4 regions of the Paenibacillus vulneris genome follow, and region 1 is predicted to be linked to each of the others. Evidence: predicted binding sites of a transcription regulator. Region 1 holds the regulator's gene; each other region holds the start of a gene.
What was found. The regulator Rex, encoded in region 1, represses fermentation and respiration genes when NADH is low (regulators of the CRP and FNR family bind a similar motif). The targets are predictions, from matches to a motif close to TTGTGAAATATTTCACAA.
Positions count from the first base shown of each region.

Region 1 (3,128 bases):
AACCACTCGATGCTATTTACGGATACGAAGGCGGAGAACCGCCTCTTACCTAGCTACAAGCACCTTGTCATCGATGAAGCGCATCACTTTGAAGAAGTAGCCAGCAAGCATCTTGGGATTGAGCTTTTTTACGGGTCTTTCCTGAATACTCTATGGTGGTTATATAAGGACGGGCGAAGCGGACAGTTATCGACGCTGCATGCACGTCTGCAAAGGGAGCCTTCGGAGAAAGCGCAGTCCTGGTGCGAAACCATCGATGCCATCACCCCCAAGCTAGTGAAGATCAAGGAAGATTGGGATGAGCTCTCTGAGCTGCTGTACCAATTACTGGCGGTCCGCTCCGATCCTTCCCAGACGGAAGGAGGGCAGCTTGTCTACCGGATCAAAAAAGGGGAAACGCCGGCGGCATGGGACAAGCTGCTTGTACATGAGGATAACATTTATCTCAATGCGACAGAGGTATTGAAAAAGCTGGATAAGCTCCTTTCCGAAATGAAGGAAATGCAAGAGGAGCTGGATTTGCAAGGCACAGTTACCGATATCTCCGGGGCTGTCAAGGAGCTGTATCGTCAACGCGATAATTTGCATTTCTTCATGACGATGCCTGATGATAATTATGTTTATTGGCTGGAAGCGGGACAATTCAATAAGAGCAAGTCGCTGCAGCTGGTATGCGTACCTATCGATGTCAGCCCGATGCTGCAGCAGCAATTTTTCGATGTAAAGGATAGCGTCATTATGACGTCAGCCACTTTGTCTGTGGGCAAGTCCTTCGATTATACCGCCGAGCAGCTGGGACTGGATATCAAAGATACTGACGGCAAGCTGAAGACGGTACAGCTCCCGTCTCCGTTCAATTACCGCCAGCAGGCGCTGGTAGCGATACCGAGAGATTTCCCTAGTATTCGGGGAAATTCAGGGGAGAAGCAATTTGTCGATCATTTGACCCAGTCTCTGGCTGAAGTAGCTCTCGAGACCAAGGGGAGGATGCTCGTATTATTTACGTCCAATAGAATGCTGAAGCTTGCTCACGCGGCTTTAAAGGACGTTCTGAGCCCGTTCGGGATTCAAGTATTGGGACAGGGTGTCGACAGCAGTAATCGCAGCAAATTGACCCGATTATTCCAGAATAATCCCGCAAGCGTCTTGTTGGGAACGAGCAGCTTCTGGGAAGGAGTAGATATACCTGGAGATGCTCTTACGTGTCTGGCTATCGTCAGACTGCCATTCCAGCCGCCTAACCATCCCTTGGTGGAAGCCAAAACGGAAAATTTGAAAAAGCTGAATCAGAATGCTTTCATGAAGCTATCGGTTCCGCAAGCGGTGATCCGTTTCAAGCAAGGCTTCGGAAGATTGGTGCGGACGGCCAAGGACAAAGGCATTGTTATCATTTATGACACTCGCGTCATTGATACGACTTATGGGAAGTACTTTTTGTACTCGCTGCCCGGCCCCAAAATCGAACACATGCCAACCAAACAATTGGTATCAAGAATTAAGCAGTGGATGGGGGAAAACGGTGCATGAAAACATTAAAAATATCCGAAGCAGTGGTTCGAAGACTGCCTATTTATTTACGGTTTCTTAATGAACTGAGCAAGAAGAGCGTCCATACGGTATCCTCGCAGGATTTGGGTCAGAAGCTTGACTTGAATCCTGCGCAAATCCGCAAGGATTTAGCTTATTTCGGCGAGTTCGGCAAAAAAGGAATCGGTTACGATGTCGCTTATTTGATCGAAAAAATACGTCAAATTTTAAAGCTGGATAAGGTGATTCCGGTTGCTTTGGTCGGTGCGGGGAACTTGGGCCGGGCGTTGTGCAATTACAATGCTTATTTAAAGGACAATATGAAAATTGTTGCTGTGTTCGACGCTTCCGAGACTAAAGTAGGCGAATCCATCAACAATCTGAAGGTCAAGCCGATGAACGAGCTGAAGGAAACGATCCAATCGCTTCATGTTCGTATCGGGATCATTACCGTACCTGCGGCGGAAGCGCAAAATGTGGCTAATCAGTTCGTTGAGGCCGGGGTAGAAGCGATACTGAATTTTGCGCCAATGATTATCAAGGTACCCAATGAAATTCGGGTTCATCATGCGGATTTTACAACCGAGCTGCAAAGCTTAGCCTATTATTTGGATTGAATAAACGCGACGCTGCCGAAATATAAAAAAGCCTACAAATGGTCATACCCCTGTCAAGTAGACAAATGAAAAAAGCTACGCTGCCAGCGCGCATCGATATTCAATCGGTGCGCGTTGTTTTAATTTAGCTTGAAAGCGGTGGTAGTTGTAATAGTAAATGTATTCTTCCACCGCTTGCTGGATCTCCGCTCCTGAATTACACTGTTTAAGGTACAACTTCTCTGTTTTGAGATGCGAAAAGAAGGATTCGATGCATGCGTTATCCAGGCAGGTTGCTTTGCGAGAGTGGCTGCCTTTTACGCCGAATGCCTCTAATCGTGTGTTGTACGCCTGAGACGTATATTGGAAGCCCTGATCCGAATGGAGCACGGCTTCTCTCTTTTTCTTGTCCACTGCGTAACGGTATCAAGCACGAGCTGGACATCGTTACGTTCTGACAATTGCCAAGCGACTATCTCGTTGTTGAATAAATCTTGAATGACGGACAGATAATGAAAGTTGGTACCGTCAGAAATATATGTAATATCGGTCACCATTTTTTGTTGGGGCGCTGTGGCATGGAATTGACGCCTTAAACGATTCGGATACACAACAGAAGGGGTATAACTGGACTGTTTCCGCTTCTTTCGAATGACTGATTGGATCGATAACTCCCTCATCAATCGCCATACTTTCTTATGATTCACACTGTATCCTGCCTCCCACAAGGCGGTCGTCATACGAGGGTAGCCGAAGTCGGGATGCGCAAAATGAATGGCCATCATATGCTCCTTAATCTCATGATCCTTGTCTTGTCTTGCATTGCGCTGAGGCTGTGTGGCTCGCCATTTGTAATAACTGGACCGTGGTATTCCCGCGATGGCTAACAGGTCTGTAATGCCGTGCAGAGCGCGTAGATCCTCCATTATTTCATAGTTTTCCCGCTGACTGGGTGCTTCTCCTTTACTAGATTTGGATACCGCTTTTTTAAATAATCCACCTGCG
Region 1 covers NZ_BAABJG010000011.1:6-3,133, reverse strand. Annotated here, with positions in the region: gene dinG (ATP-dependent DNA helicase DinG) at 1-1,527, shown strand, start outside; gene ABEA66_RS10925 (redox-sensing transcriptional repressor Rex) at 1,524-2,144, shown strand; gene ABEA66_RS36315 (IS3 family transposase) at 2,220-2,513, opposite strand; partial or broken gene ABEA66_RS10920 (IS3 family transposase) at 2,456-3,128, opposite strand, start outside.

Region 2 (3,128 bases), on a different contig from region 1:
GCAAAGAAGACGAGCAGGCTTGCCAGAATCGTTGGGGCGCTCCAGCCGATAGCGAAGCCGCGCAGCACTTCCATTGCCTGGGTGTCCTTGGCTTTATTGGCGTAGTAGGTCAGGAACGCCGCAGAAATAAACAGAATACTGACCAGCGACAGCACCACGACGGACCAGGCGTAGGGACTGGTGAACAGCTTGCCGTACAGAAGATTAACCTGTCCGTCCTGCTCCTGGATAAATCCCCCTTCCGAGAGGGTCAGCACGATGGACAATGCCGCCGGAATGAACAGGCCGCTAGCGCCATACAGCAGCAAATAGATGCTGTTGTCCTTGGCTCCATAAGTGCTGAACGCGTAATAGGAGCCGCGAATGGCAAGCAGGATGATCGCAATGCTGCCGGGCAGCAGCAGGGCGGTACCCAGGTAGTAGGCCGTATCAGGGAAAAAGCCGACGATTCCGACCATGAAGAAGATGAGGAATACGTTCGTAACCTCCCACACGGGGGACAAATACCTCTCGATGATGCCATGCACGAGATGCTTTCTTCCCGTTATCATACTGTAATAACTGAAAAATCCGGCGCCGAAGTCAATCGAGGCGACGATCAAATATCCATAAAGGAAGATCCAGAGTACCGTGATGCCGATAATTTCGATATTCATCTCATTTCGCCCCCCTCCAGGCCTCGTCCGGCCAATTCCTTCTCTGCCGAGTTGCTCCTGAACATTTTGCGAAGCACAGCCCATACCGTAACTCCCAATACCAGGTACAATAGGGCGAACAGCAGCAGCATCCAATCCACATTCGCGGATGTGGTGGCTCCGTGCACGGTTTTCATATAACCGCGGAGAATCCAGGGCTGCCGTCCGACCTCGGCCAATATCCAGCCGCATTCGATTGCAAGCATAGCCAGAGGTCCGGAAGCCACAATACAGCGCAGCAGCCAGCGGGGCAGCTCGCCCCCCACGGTACGGCGGGCTCTTCGGGCGAACAGAATGTACGCCAGGCACAGCACGATCAGGAGGCTGCCGATGGCCACCATCATATCAAACAAGTAATGAATATAGAGCGGAGGCCGCTCATCCGGAGGAATGTCGTTCAATCCGGTTACAACGGCATTCGGCTTGCCGAAGGCAAGAATACTCAAGGCGAATGGAAGCTTAAGCCCATAACGGACTTCATGGTTTTCATCGAGAATTCCGCCGAGGACCAGCGGAGCCCGAGCAGTTGTCTCGAAGTGCCATTCCGCGGCGGCAAGCTTCTCCGGCTGATATTCGGCAAGGAACTTGCCGGACATATCCCCGATGACGGCCGTCAGCACGGAGAACACTAGTCCGGCGAGCATCGTCAGCTTCAATGCTTTGGTGTAATAAGCATGTCTTTTCCCTGCAAGCAGCGACACAGCGGCGATGGCCGCCAGCAAAAACGCGCTGGTCATATAGGCGGAAGACAGTACGTGAGCGGTCTTGCTAGGCGTTGCCGGGTTAAACATAGCGACCAGCGGGTCGATATCGATGATGGTTCGCCCCTCCAGCTTGAAGCCTTGAGGCGTATTCATAAAGGCGTTCACCACAGTAATAAAAAAAGCGGATAACGAGGATCCGATAATGACCGGGATGACGATGGAGAAATGGGTCCACGGATTGCGGAAACGATCCCAAGTATATAAATAAATGCCCAGAAAAATAGCTTCAAAGAAAAAGGCGAAGGTCTCCATGAACAGCGGCAGGGCGATAGCTTGACCGGCAATCTGCATGAAGCTCGGCCACAGCAAATTCAGCTGCATCCCTATGCAAGTTCCGGTGACTACCCCTACGGCGACGGAGATGACGAAGCCGCGTGCCCAGCGGCGGGCCAACAATTGGTAGTGTGGGTCCTTCAGCTTGATTCCAAGAAACTCCGCAATGGCAATCATCACGGGAACGCCCACCCCGATCGTGGCGAACAGGATGTGAAAGCCCAAGGTAAGCCCTGTCAATATGCGGCTGTACACCGCAGGATCGTAGGACATCATAATCAGCTCCTTATGTCATTAGGCAGGATATGGATTATTGTTATCCTTTTCCTTCAATGTTAGTATAAGAATGTGAATGTGATTTAATTCACATGTCTTGAGGGAATGGTACTGACGTTGACAGACGACGTGAACGCTGATATGTTGAACGAAAAGCAGGGCGGCAGGGAGCTTGGTAAGCGAGGCTTGTAATGCTCAAAAGATGGGAGCGGGTACATGAGCAGGTCCGTCTTTTGGCTCTCTATGACTTCAAGCATGGCTATGATTGCTGAAGATAGTCATACATCATTTGAAACCGGATTCATCCCCTGGAGGGGAACGGTCGATGTTCATCGATTATTCATTATGTCATGAGTAAGGAGAAGCGATTGTGTATAAAGTGCTGTTGGTAGATGACGAAATGTATGTAAGGAAGGGCTTGATGAGCTTAATCGATTGGGAGCAGCTGGGCTATGTTATCGCCGGGGAGGCGGAGAATGGCCAAGAGGCTCTTAAGCTTATAAAGGAGCTGGAGCCGGACCTGGTCATCATAGATATCCGTATGCCGGTCCTTGACGGTTTGGACGTGATAGGGACTGTGGCGGAGCAGGAGGGGAGTCAGCCCAGCTTCATTATTATAAGCGGTTACCACGATTTCAAGTATGCGCAGCAAGCGCTTCGCTACGGCGTTGTCGATTACATATTGAAGCCGATTGACGAAGAGGAGCTCCAGGGCACTCTGCTTAAGCTATGCGATACGATCAACATGAGGAGACTGACCCGGATAAGCAAGGGCAGGCGTGTCGGAGGGTCTGTGCTGGAGCTGCTTATCCAGGGACAAGTAAAGCAGGAGGACGAACCGGAGCTGCTGTCGGCTCTGCGTATGGAGGATGCTGCCCGATTCTGCTGCGCTCTCATTGAGCTGCGCTTGAAAGGGGATACATTACCGGCGCCCCGACAGGAGCACGTTATAGATTGCATTCTTCAAGTGTTCAACGTGCCCGGTATGTCCGTTGACCGAATTCCTCTGATACAGCATGCTGACGGTAAATACAGCCTCCTCATCCACTACGCGTGGCTGGAGAGCTTTGACCAGAGACTGGAGATCAGCCTTCGAGCCTTGCAGGGAAGCTTAACGAAG
Region 2 covers NZ_BAABJG010000006.1:40,459-43,586, reverse strand. Annotated here, with positions in the region: gene ABEA66_RS05610 (cytochrome d ubiquinol oxidase subunit II) at 1-656, opposite strand, end outside; gene ABEA66_RS05605 (cytochrome ubiquinol oxidase subunit I) at 653-2,008, opposite strand; gene ABEA66_RS05600 (response regulator) at 2,379-3,128, shown strand, end outside.
Region 2: ABEA66_RS05605 (cytochrome ubiquinol oxidase subunit I) is a predicted target of Rex. The motif match lies at 2,085-2,102, and genes of this name have one in related genera.

Region 3 (3,128 bases), on a different contig from region 1:
ATCATCATGTCTTTTTTAGCCGCTAATCTCGTCAGACATCGTAAGAATCACGGGACAGTGATCGCTGCCGAAGATTTCCGTATCTATTTGCGCATCCAGCAAGAAGGGAGCAAGTCGGGAGGAAGCCAGAAAATAATCAATGCGCCATCCGATATTCCGCTCCCTTACCTTGGGCATGAAGGACCACCAGCTGTAGACATCTGTCCGGTCAGGGTAGAAATGCCGGAACGTATCGAGAAATCCCGCCTCCAGAAGCTGCGTCATTTTCTCCCGTTCCTCCGGAGTGAAGCCGGAATTGTTTTGATTGGACTTCGGATTTTTTAGGTCTATTTCCTGATGCGCCACATTCAGGTCCCCGCAAACGATAACAGGCTTCTGTTCGTCCAGCTGTTGAAGGTAGGCGCGGAACCTTTCCTCCCACTCCAGTCTGTACGCCAACCGGGACAGGTCGCGACGGGCATTGGGAGTATACACATTGACTAGATAAAATGATTCGAATTCCAGCGTGAGAATCCTGCCCTCTTCTTCTTGGTCCTCTTCGATGCCGTATCGCACGGAAAGCGGCTCTATCTTGGTAAAGACGGCGGTGCCGGAGTACCCCTTCTTAACGGCGTAATTCCAATATTGATAGTAGGAATCTCCTAGCTCCAGGCTAATTTGTCCTTCCTGCAGCTTCGTCTCCTGAACACAGAATATATCGGCTCCGCATTCCTTGAAATAATCGTAAAAACCTTTGTTAACACAAGCACGTAAACCATTGACGTTCCAGGATACCAGTTTCATTGCTTTATCTCCTTACCGCTTACTTGTCATCTATTTATTCAGTGTATCATAGATTGATAGTTCAAGTAGAGGTGAATGGTTCGTACCTGGATGCGTGGAGGGAGAGGACGCAAAAAAAACCGCCCGCGGGTTACCGGCGGACGGGTTGTTCCTTCTGCTGCTGATTTTTCATGTACTTATCCATTGATAAGCTTGCGTTTACAGCGGCGGGGCGGACTTGAAGCCTTCGGTCGATGCTTTGCGTCCCCAAGGCGTACCGAGGAAAGGCAGCGCCCAGCGGTCTAACCCGTACCAGCCTGCATTTTTCCATGCCAGCACCAGCCATGTGGCCAAAATAAATAAAATCGGGTTCGTGCTCAAGGTTCCGGCGAATAAGAAGCTGGCGTTCATAACGCCGCCGAAGAAGGCTGCGATGCCGGTTAACAGACCCAGGATCAATCCGAGTCCTACGAGCAGCTCGCCGAAGGCGACAACGAATCCGAACACCTTGGCATTCGGCAGTACGAAGTGCTCCAGAAAGCCCGCATACCAGCCGGTAACATCCTTGCCGGCCTCGGCTTTGGCCAATGCCCCCTTGATAAATCCTGTTAGAGCGGTTCCCGCTTTATCGCCGGTCCATGCAGGGTTCGTTATTTTTCCCCACCCGGATGTAACCCAAGTGTAGCCGACATAGAGGCGAATGATTAACCAAATCACACCTGCCCGGGTGCTGCTGAATAAAAAATGGGAAACGGGATTCTCGGGTATTACGATTTCGTGCTTGCTCATGGAATAACCTCCTCAATGTAAAACCGTTCGCTGTGGGATATATTGGATGGCTTTATTGTAGCTGGAGCTCGAATAATTATATGTGATATTTATCACAAGATGCCTGAGAATGTATTATTTCCATCATCATGGCTGTAGCATCCAAGAAGTTCCAGGGCTTATAAGGCTTTCCTTACTCCGGTAGGTTATAATCGTATCATGACGAAAAGGAGGAGGAGCAGAATGAGAATCGTAACGATTTCCGGCAGCTTGCGCAAGGAATCCTCTAATACAAGGCTGCTGCAGGCCGCAGAGGCTTTGGTGCCGGAGGGGATGGAGCTGGTTAGCTTTGAGGGGATAGGGGATCTCCCGCATTTTAATCCCGACTTGGATGGAGATGCTCCACCGGCTTCGGTAGCTGTATGGCGAAAGACGCTGCAAGCGGCAGATGGAGTGATGATCTGTACGCCGGAATATGCGAATGGAGTGCCCGGCGTTCTGAAGAACGCGTTGGATTGGCTGGTCTCGTCGGGAGAGCTGATGAATAAACCGACGGCCGCCATAAGCGCTTCCCCGCTAGCGACAGGAGGGAAGGTGGCTCATGCTTCCCTGATGCTGACTTTAGGCATGCTAACCGCTCACCTGTTCGAAGGAGGACAGCTGTCGATTCCACTCGTATCCAAAAAGATCAACGATCGGGGCGAATGGACGGATGCGGAAGCGGCTGAGGAGATAAGGCGATTGCTTGTAAGGATGTCGGATGCGGTACTGAAGCGGGGAAGCGAGTGAAGGATTCCTTTCGAGACGTGAGTCTCTAGGTTTACTCACCTGGTCGAAATTGGAAGGGCGAGAAAACGGGTTCAAGTGGAACTTTTTCGGGTAACCAATCGTATAGAAGAAAGAGAGCCCTGCAGGCTTGTCCGGACGCTGGAGACGTAACGGAGGCAAACGCTGAGGGCTTCAAAAAATAGTTGCGCGATGCTTCTATTTGCTGTCGGTCATCACAGCTTGGTACTGCTCTTCCGACAGGATGCGTTTCGCTGTGACAAAACGCTTGGCGTAGTAGGAATCGCTAAGCTTGGTCACGGTAACGCCTTTGTTTGTGGCGGAATGGTAGAACTTTCCGTCACCAACATAAATACCGACATGTGAGATTCCTTTGCCATCCGTGTTATAGAACACAAGATCGCCTGGGCGTAGCTCATCTTGGGACACCGTTGTACCGATCGCTGCTTGTCCTTTAGACGTATGAGGCAAATCGATATCGAATTTTGCGAAGACGAAGGAAGTGTAGCCGGAGCAATCAAAGCCTTTTGCTGTGGTGCCCGCCCATTTATAAGGCGCTCCCAGCTCTTCGTTCACGGCTTGACTTAGCGGCGTTTCCGCAAAAGCGCTTCCTACTTGAATGCTGCAAAACAGTGCCACAGAAACGGCAAAACCAAAAAACTTTTTCAAAGGAAATTTTCCCCTTCCGATGCCTACGAGGTTAGCTTAAGGGTTCGGTTGAAGGCTCCCTATGATCACTCTGTTGCGAGATCAATTCACCCGGGTATTTGGATCCCCCGTTTTCCGCTGTGGAAATTCGGCAATATGTACGT
Region 3 covers NZ_BAABJG010000004.1:32,710-35,837, reverse strand. Annotated here, with positions in the region: gene ABEA66_RS04350 (exodeoxyribonuclease III) at 16-783, opposite strand; gene ABEA66_RS04345 (DoxX family membrane protein) at 982-1,551, opposite strand; gene ABEA66_RS04340 (NADPH-dependent FMN reductase) at 1,774-2,319, shown strand; gene ABEA66_RS04335 (C40 family peptidase) at 2,515-2,985, opposite strand; cyclic di-AMP (ydaO/yuaA leader) riboswitch at 2,991-3,128, opposite strand.
Region 3: ABEA66_RS04345 (DoxX family membrane protein) is a predicted target of Rex. The motif match lies at 1,632-1,649, and genes of this name have one in related genera.

Region 4 (3,128 bases), on a different contig from region 1:
TCTCCTTTTTCTTGCAGCTTCCGCTTATATGCCACATGATAAATTCCTGCCACAAACAAGCAGCCTCCTACCGCATTCCCAATAAAAACAGGAACAAAATTAGCCGCAAACTCCCGCCAGGTCGCCTCCCCCGCAAAGATGGCCGCAGGAATGAGAAACATATTAGCGACCACATGCTGGAAGCCAAGCGCTACAAACGCCATGACCGGAAACCAGACGCCAGCAACCAAGCCTGCACCGTCATCCGAGCCGTAAGCGATCCAGACAGCCAGGGAGACAAGCCAATTGCAGCCGATCCCCGAGATCATCGCGGTCAGGAAGGGTTCCTCCAGCTTCGCATGCGTTAATCCAGTCATGTAGGCCAAATACGGCCCATGCTCCATCATCCCGGCGAGGTGGCCAAACACATAGGCAACGAAGATCGCGCCAGCGAAGTTACTCAGCGTAATGACCAGCCAGTTGGCAGCCACTCGCCGGAAAGAAGCTTTTCCCGCCATGCAGGCGAAGGGCAGGGCCATCATGTTGCCTGTCAGCAGCTCCCCGCCGGCTACCAGACACAATATCAGACCTAACGGAAAAACGGCGGCCCCGAGAAAGCTCCGGAAGCCCTCCCATTCTGGAGGAAGGCCCGCGCTTACGCGGATCGCAAGAAGAAAACCAAGTGAGATGAATGCGCCGGCGGCGAACCCGAGCGGAAGCTGGGCAGACAGAGGAAGATTCGCTTTCTTCACGCCGGCCTGCACAGTGCGCAGCGCGATTTGATCCGGTTGGGCGAAGCCCATAGAAATCCCTCCCTGCCGCCTAATAGCCGAACCTGTTCGAACGGTCTTCCAGCGCCTCGATGATCTCCTCTTCCTTGCGAAAATGATGCTTTAATATCGAGCTGGCCTGCAGCAAATAAGCCGCTATATCCTGTGCCTCCGGGCGGCGCACGGCATGATGGACTCTGTCAACGGCTTTGAAGAAGGCTCTGATGCATTGCTCGGCCAGCTCATGCTCCTGTTCCATCAGCGGAAATTGATCCAGCTCCTCTCCGAAATACCAGGCAATCATCGGAAACATCTTCTTCTCCTCCCATTGGCTGTGGGCCTCCAGCTCTTGCTGAAACGCTTCAGCCTTTGCCCTCAATTCACGGAGCGTGCCGGTCCAATCGGCGACTTGTTCCTCCCCGCCTATCTTCTTGGCTGCAGCGCAGAGTTCGCTTAAGCCTTCCTCGAGCATGGCGTGCTCTTCTCTCAAGCGCTGAACCGCTTCGTTAAATTCGTACAGCGGATGCCCGATCGTCGTAAAGCTCTTGCTCATATTGTCCTGCTGTCTCATAGGTACCCCTCCGTTTGGCTTAAGCCTTATAATGTCTTATGTAGCTCCAAGTTTAACGGAATGTAAGTGAATTGTATGTGAAAACAATCACAATACAAGGCAGTTTCTTATATTGCTTCGTGAAAAGGTTTATTTTCGTGTTCCTGATTCTGACTTATTTTCTAGGTAAACAGATAGATGTAAGCATTTTTATAGAATAGGAAAAAAAGACCTTCGAGGTCCCGTACATGATCGTACCGGTTCGAAGGTCGTTACTCATTAGTTTGCGGGCATTTCGTTAAAGAAGGTAATCTCCTCAATCGGCAAGCGTGTCGTCGGATGGCCTGGTTTTGCGGCTTTGCCGAGCGCTATCAGCATGATCGGAAGGTACCGGTCACTGATGTTGAAGGCTTCCTTAAGTTTGGCCGCGTCGTAGCCGCCCATTGGAACCGTATCGTAGCCATGAGCGCGTGCAACCAGCATCAGCTGCTGGGAAACAATACCGCCGTCAGTGTAAATGATTTTATTCAAAATCTCTTTCGGAAGCGCGCCGTACATGCTCACGGTTCTTTCCGCGAAGGATTTGGCCGTATCTTCCGGCATAAAGCCGCGTTTTACTGCTTCACCGTAAATTTCGTCGGCTTTTTTATAGCCTTCCGTATCCCCCAATACAGCGATTACCGCTGCCGCTTCAGTAACCTGAGACTGGTTAAAAGCGATCGGAAGCAGCTTCTCCTTCAGCTCTTCCGTTTCGATAACGAGGAAACGCCAAGGCTGAACATTGGAGGAGGAAGGTGCAAGCGTTGCTTCCTTCAGCAGCTCCTTAATTTGCTCGTGGGACAAACGGACCGATTTGTCATAGTGACGTACAGAACGGCGTTCGCGAATAACATCTGTGAATAGCGGGGAATTGGTCCCGGTTTGAGTTGAAGTTGACATATGAAATCCTCCTTAAATTAACTGCTGTTTATGATGTAGCACAGCTTCAAACGCTAGCTAATGCTTATCAGCGATTGACAGCTGCAGCAAAAAAACAATGACCTGAGCAGCTGGAAGAATGAGTGCATAAATTCATATCAGGAAACTGTGTGGAATAAAGCACAGTATATCCCAAAAAAATATGCATCATGCTTCAGCATTAAACTGTTGATTATATTGCACAGTATAGACTCTGTGCTGGCCGTTGTCAACTGTCTTATTGCCTAGGCTCATGTTAAGTTTTTGTTTCCAATTGATTGGCAATATCCGCTATCGTGTACTTGCTCAAAACTCCGCGCATGCTTTCATCCATTTCATTAGTGATTTCCTCAAGCACGGATTTCATGCTGCAGCCAAAAGGATGCGTGCCCGCTGTTTCAGTAATACCAAAGCATAGCTTGCTGCCTGTACGAAATACATCATAGATATCTACCAAACGAATGGACTCCGGTGGTTTCTGTAAGTGATAACCGCCGGCGCGACCTTCCCTGGTTCCGATAAACCCTTCCTTGGCAAGAACGGCAAGAATACGGCGCAGCAAAGAAGGCTCAGATTGAAGGTATTTGGCAAGCTCGATGCTCGGACAAGCTGTATTAACGTTCTCCTTAGACATAATGATAAGTGCTTGAACAGCGAGGCCGAACCATTTCGGGTGCTGCGACGTAGTACAATATTCCGGCTTCACCTTAGGCTCCCCCCTCATATCTCATATTATTTATAGCTATGAATCATTGTACCGAATTCCCGGACATCCCGCAATTACCAATCCTTAAACCTGCGTCATCTAAGCAATCCCTTAAAGAGAAGCTTGGCAAAAATAGCATGGGATCGTTACCAAATGGCTGACCAAC
Region 4 covers NZ_BAABJG010000003.1:355,368-358,495, reverse strand. Annotated here, with positions in the region: gene ABEA66_RS03055 (formate/nitrite transporter family protein) at 1-782, opposite strand, end outside; gene ABEA66_RS03050 (hemerythrin domain-containing protein) at 802-1,320, opposite strand; gene ABEA66_RS03045 (nitroreductase family protein) at 1,579-2,238, opposite strand; gene ABEA66_RS03040 (RrF2 family transcriptional regulator) at 2,513-2,962, opposite strand.
Region 4: ABEA66_RS03050 (hemerythrin domain-containing protein) is a predicted target of Rex. The motif match lies at 1,396-1,413, and genes of this name have one in related genera.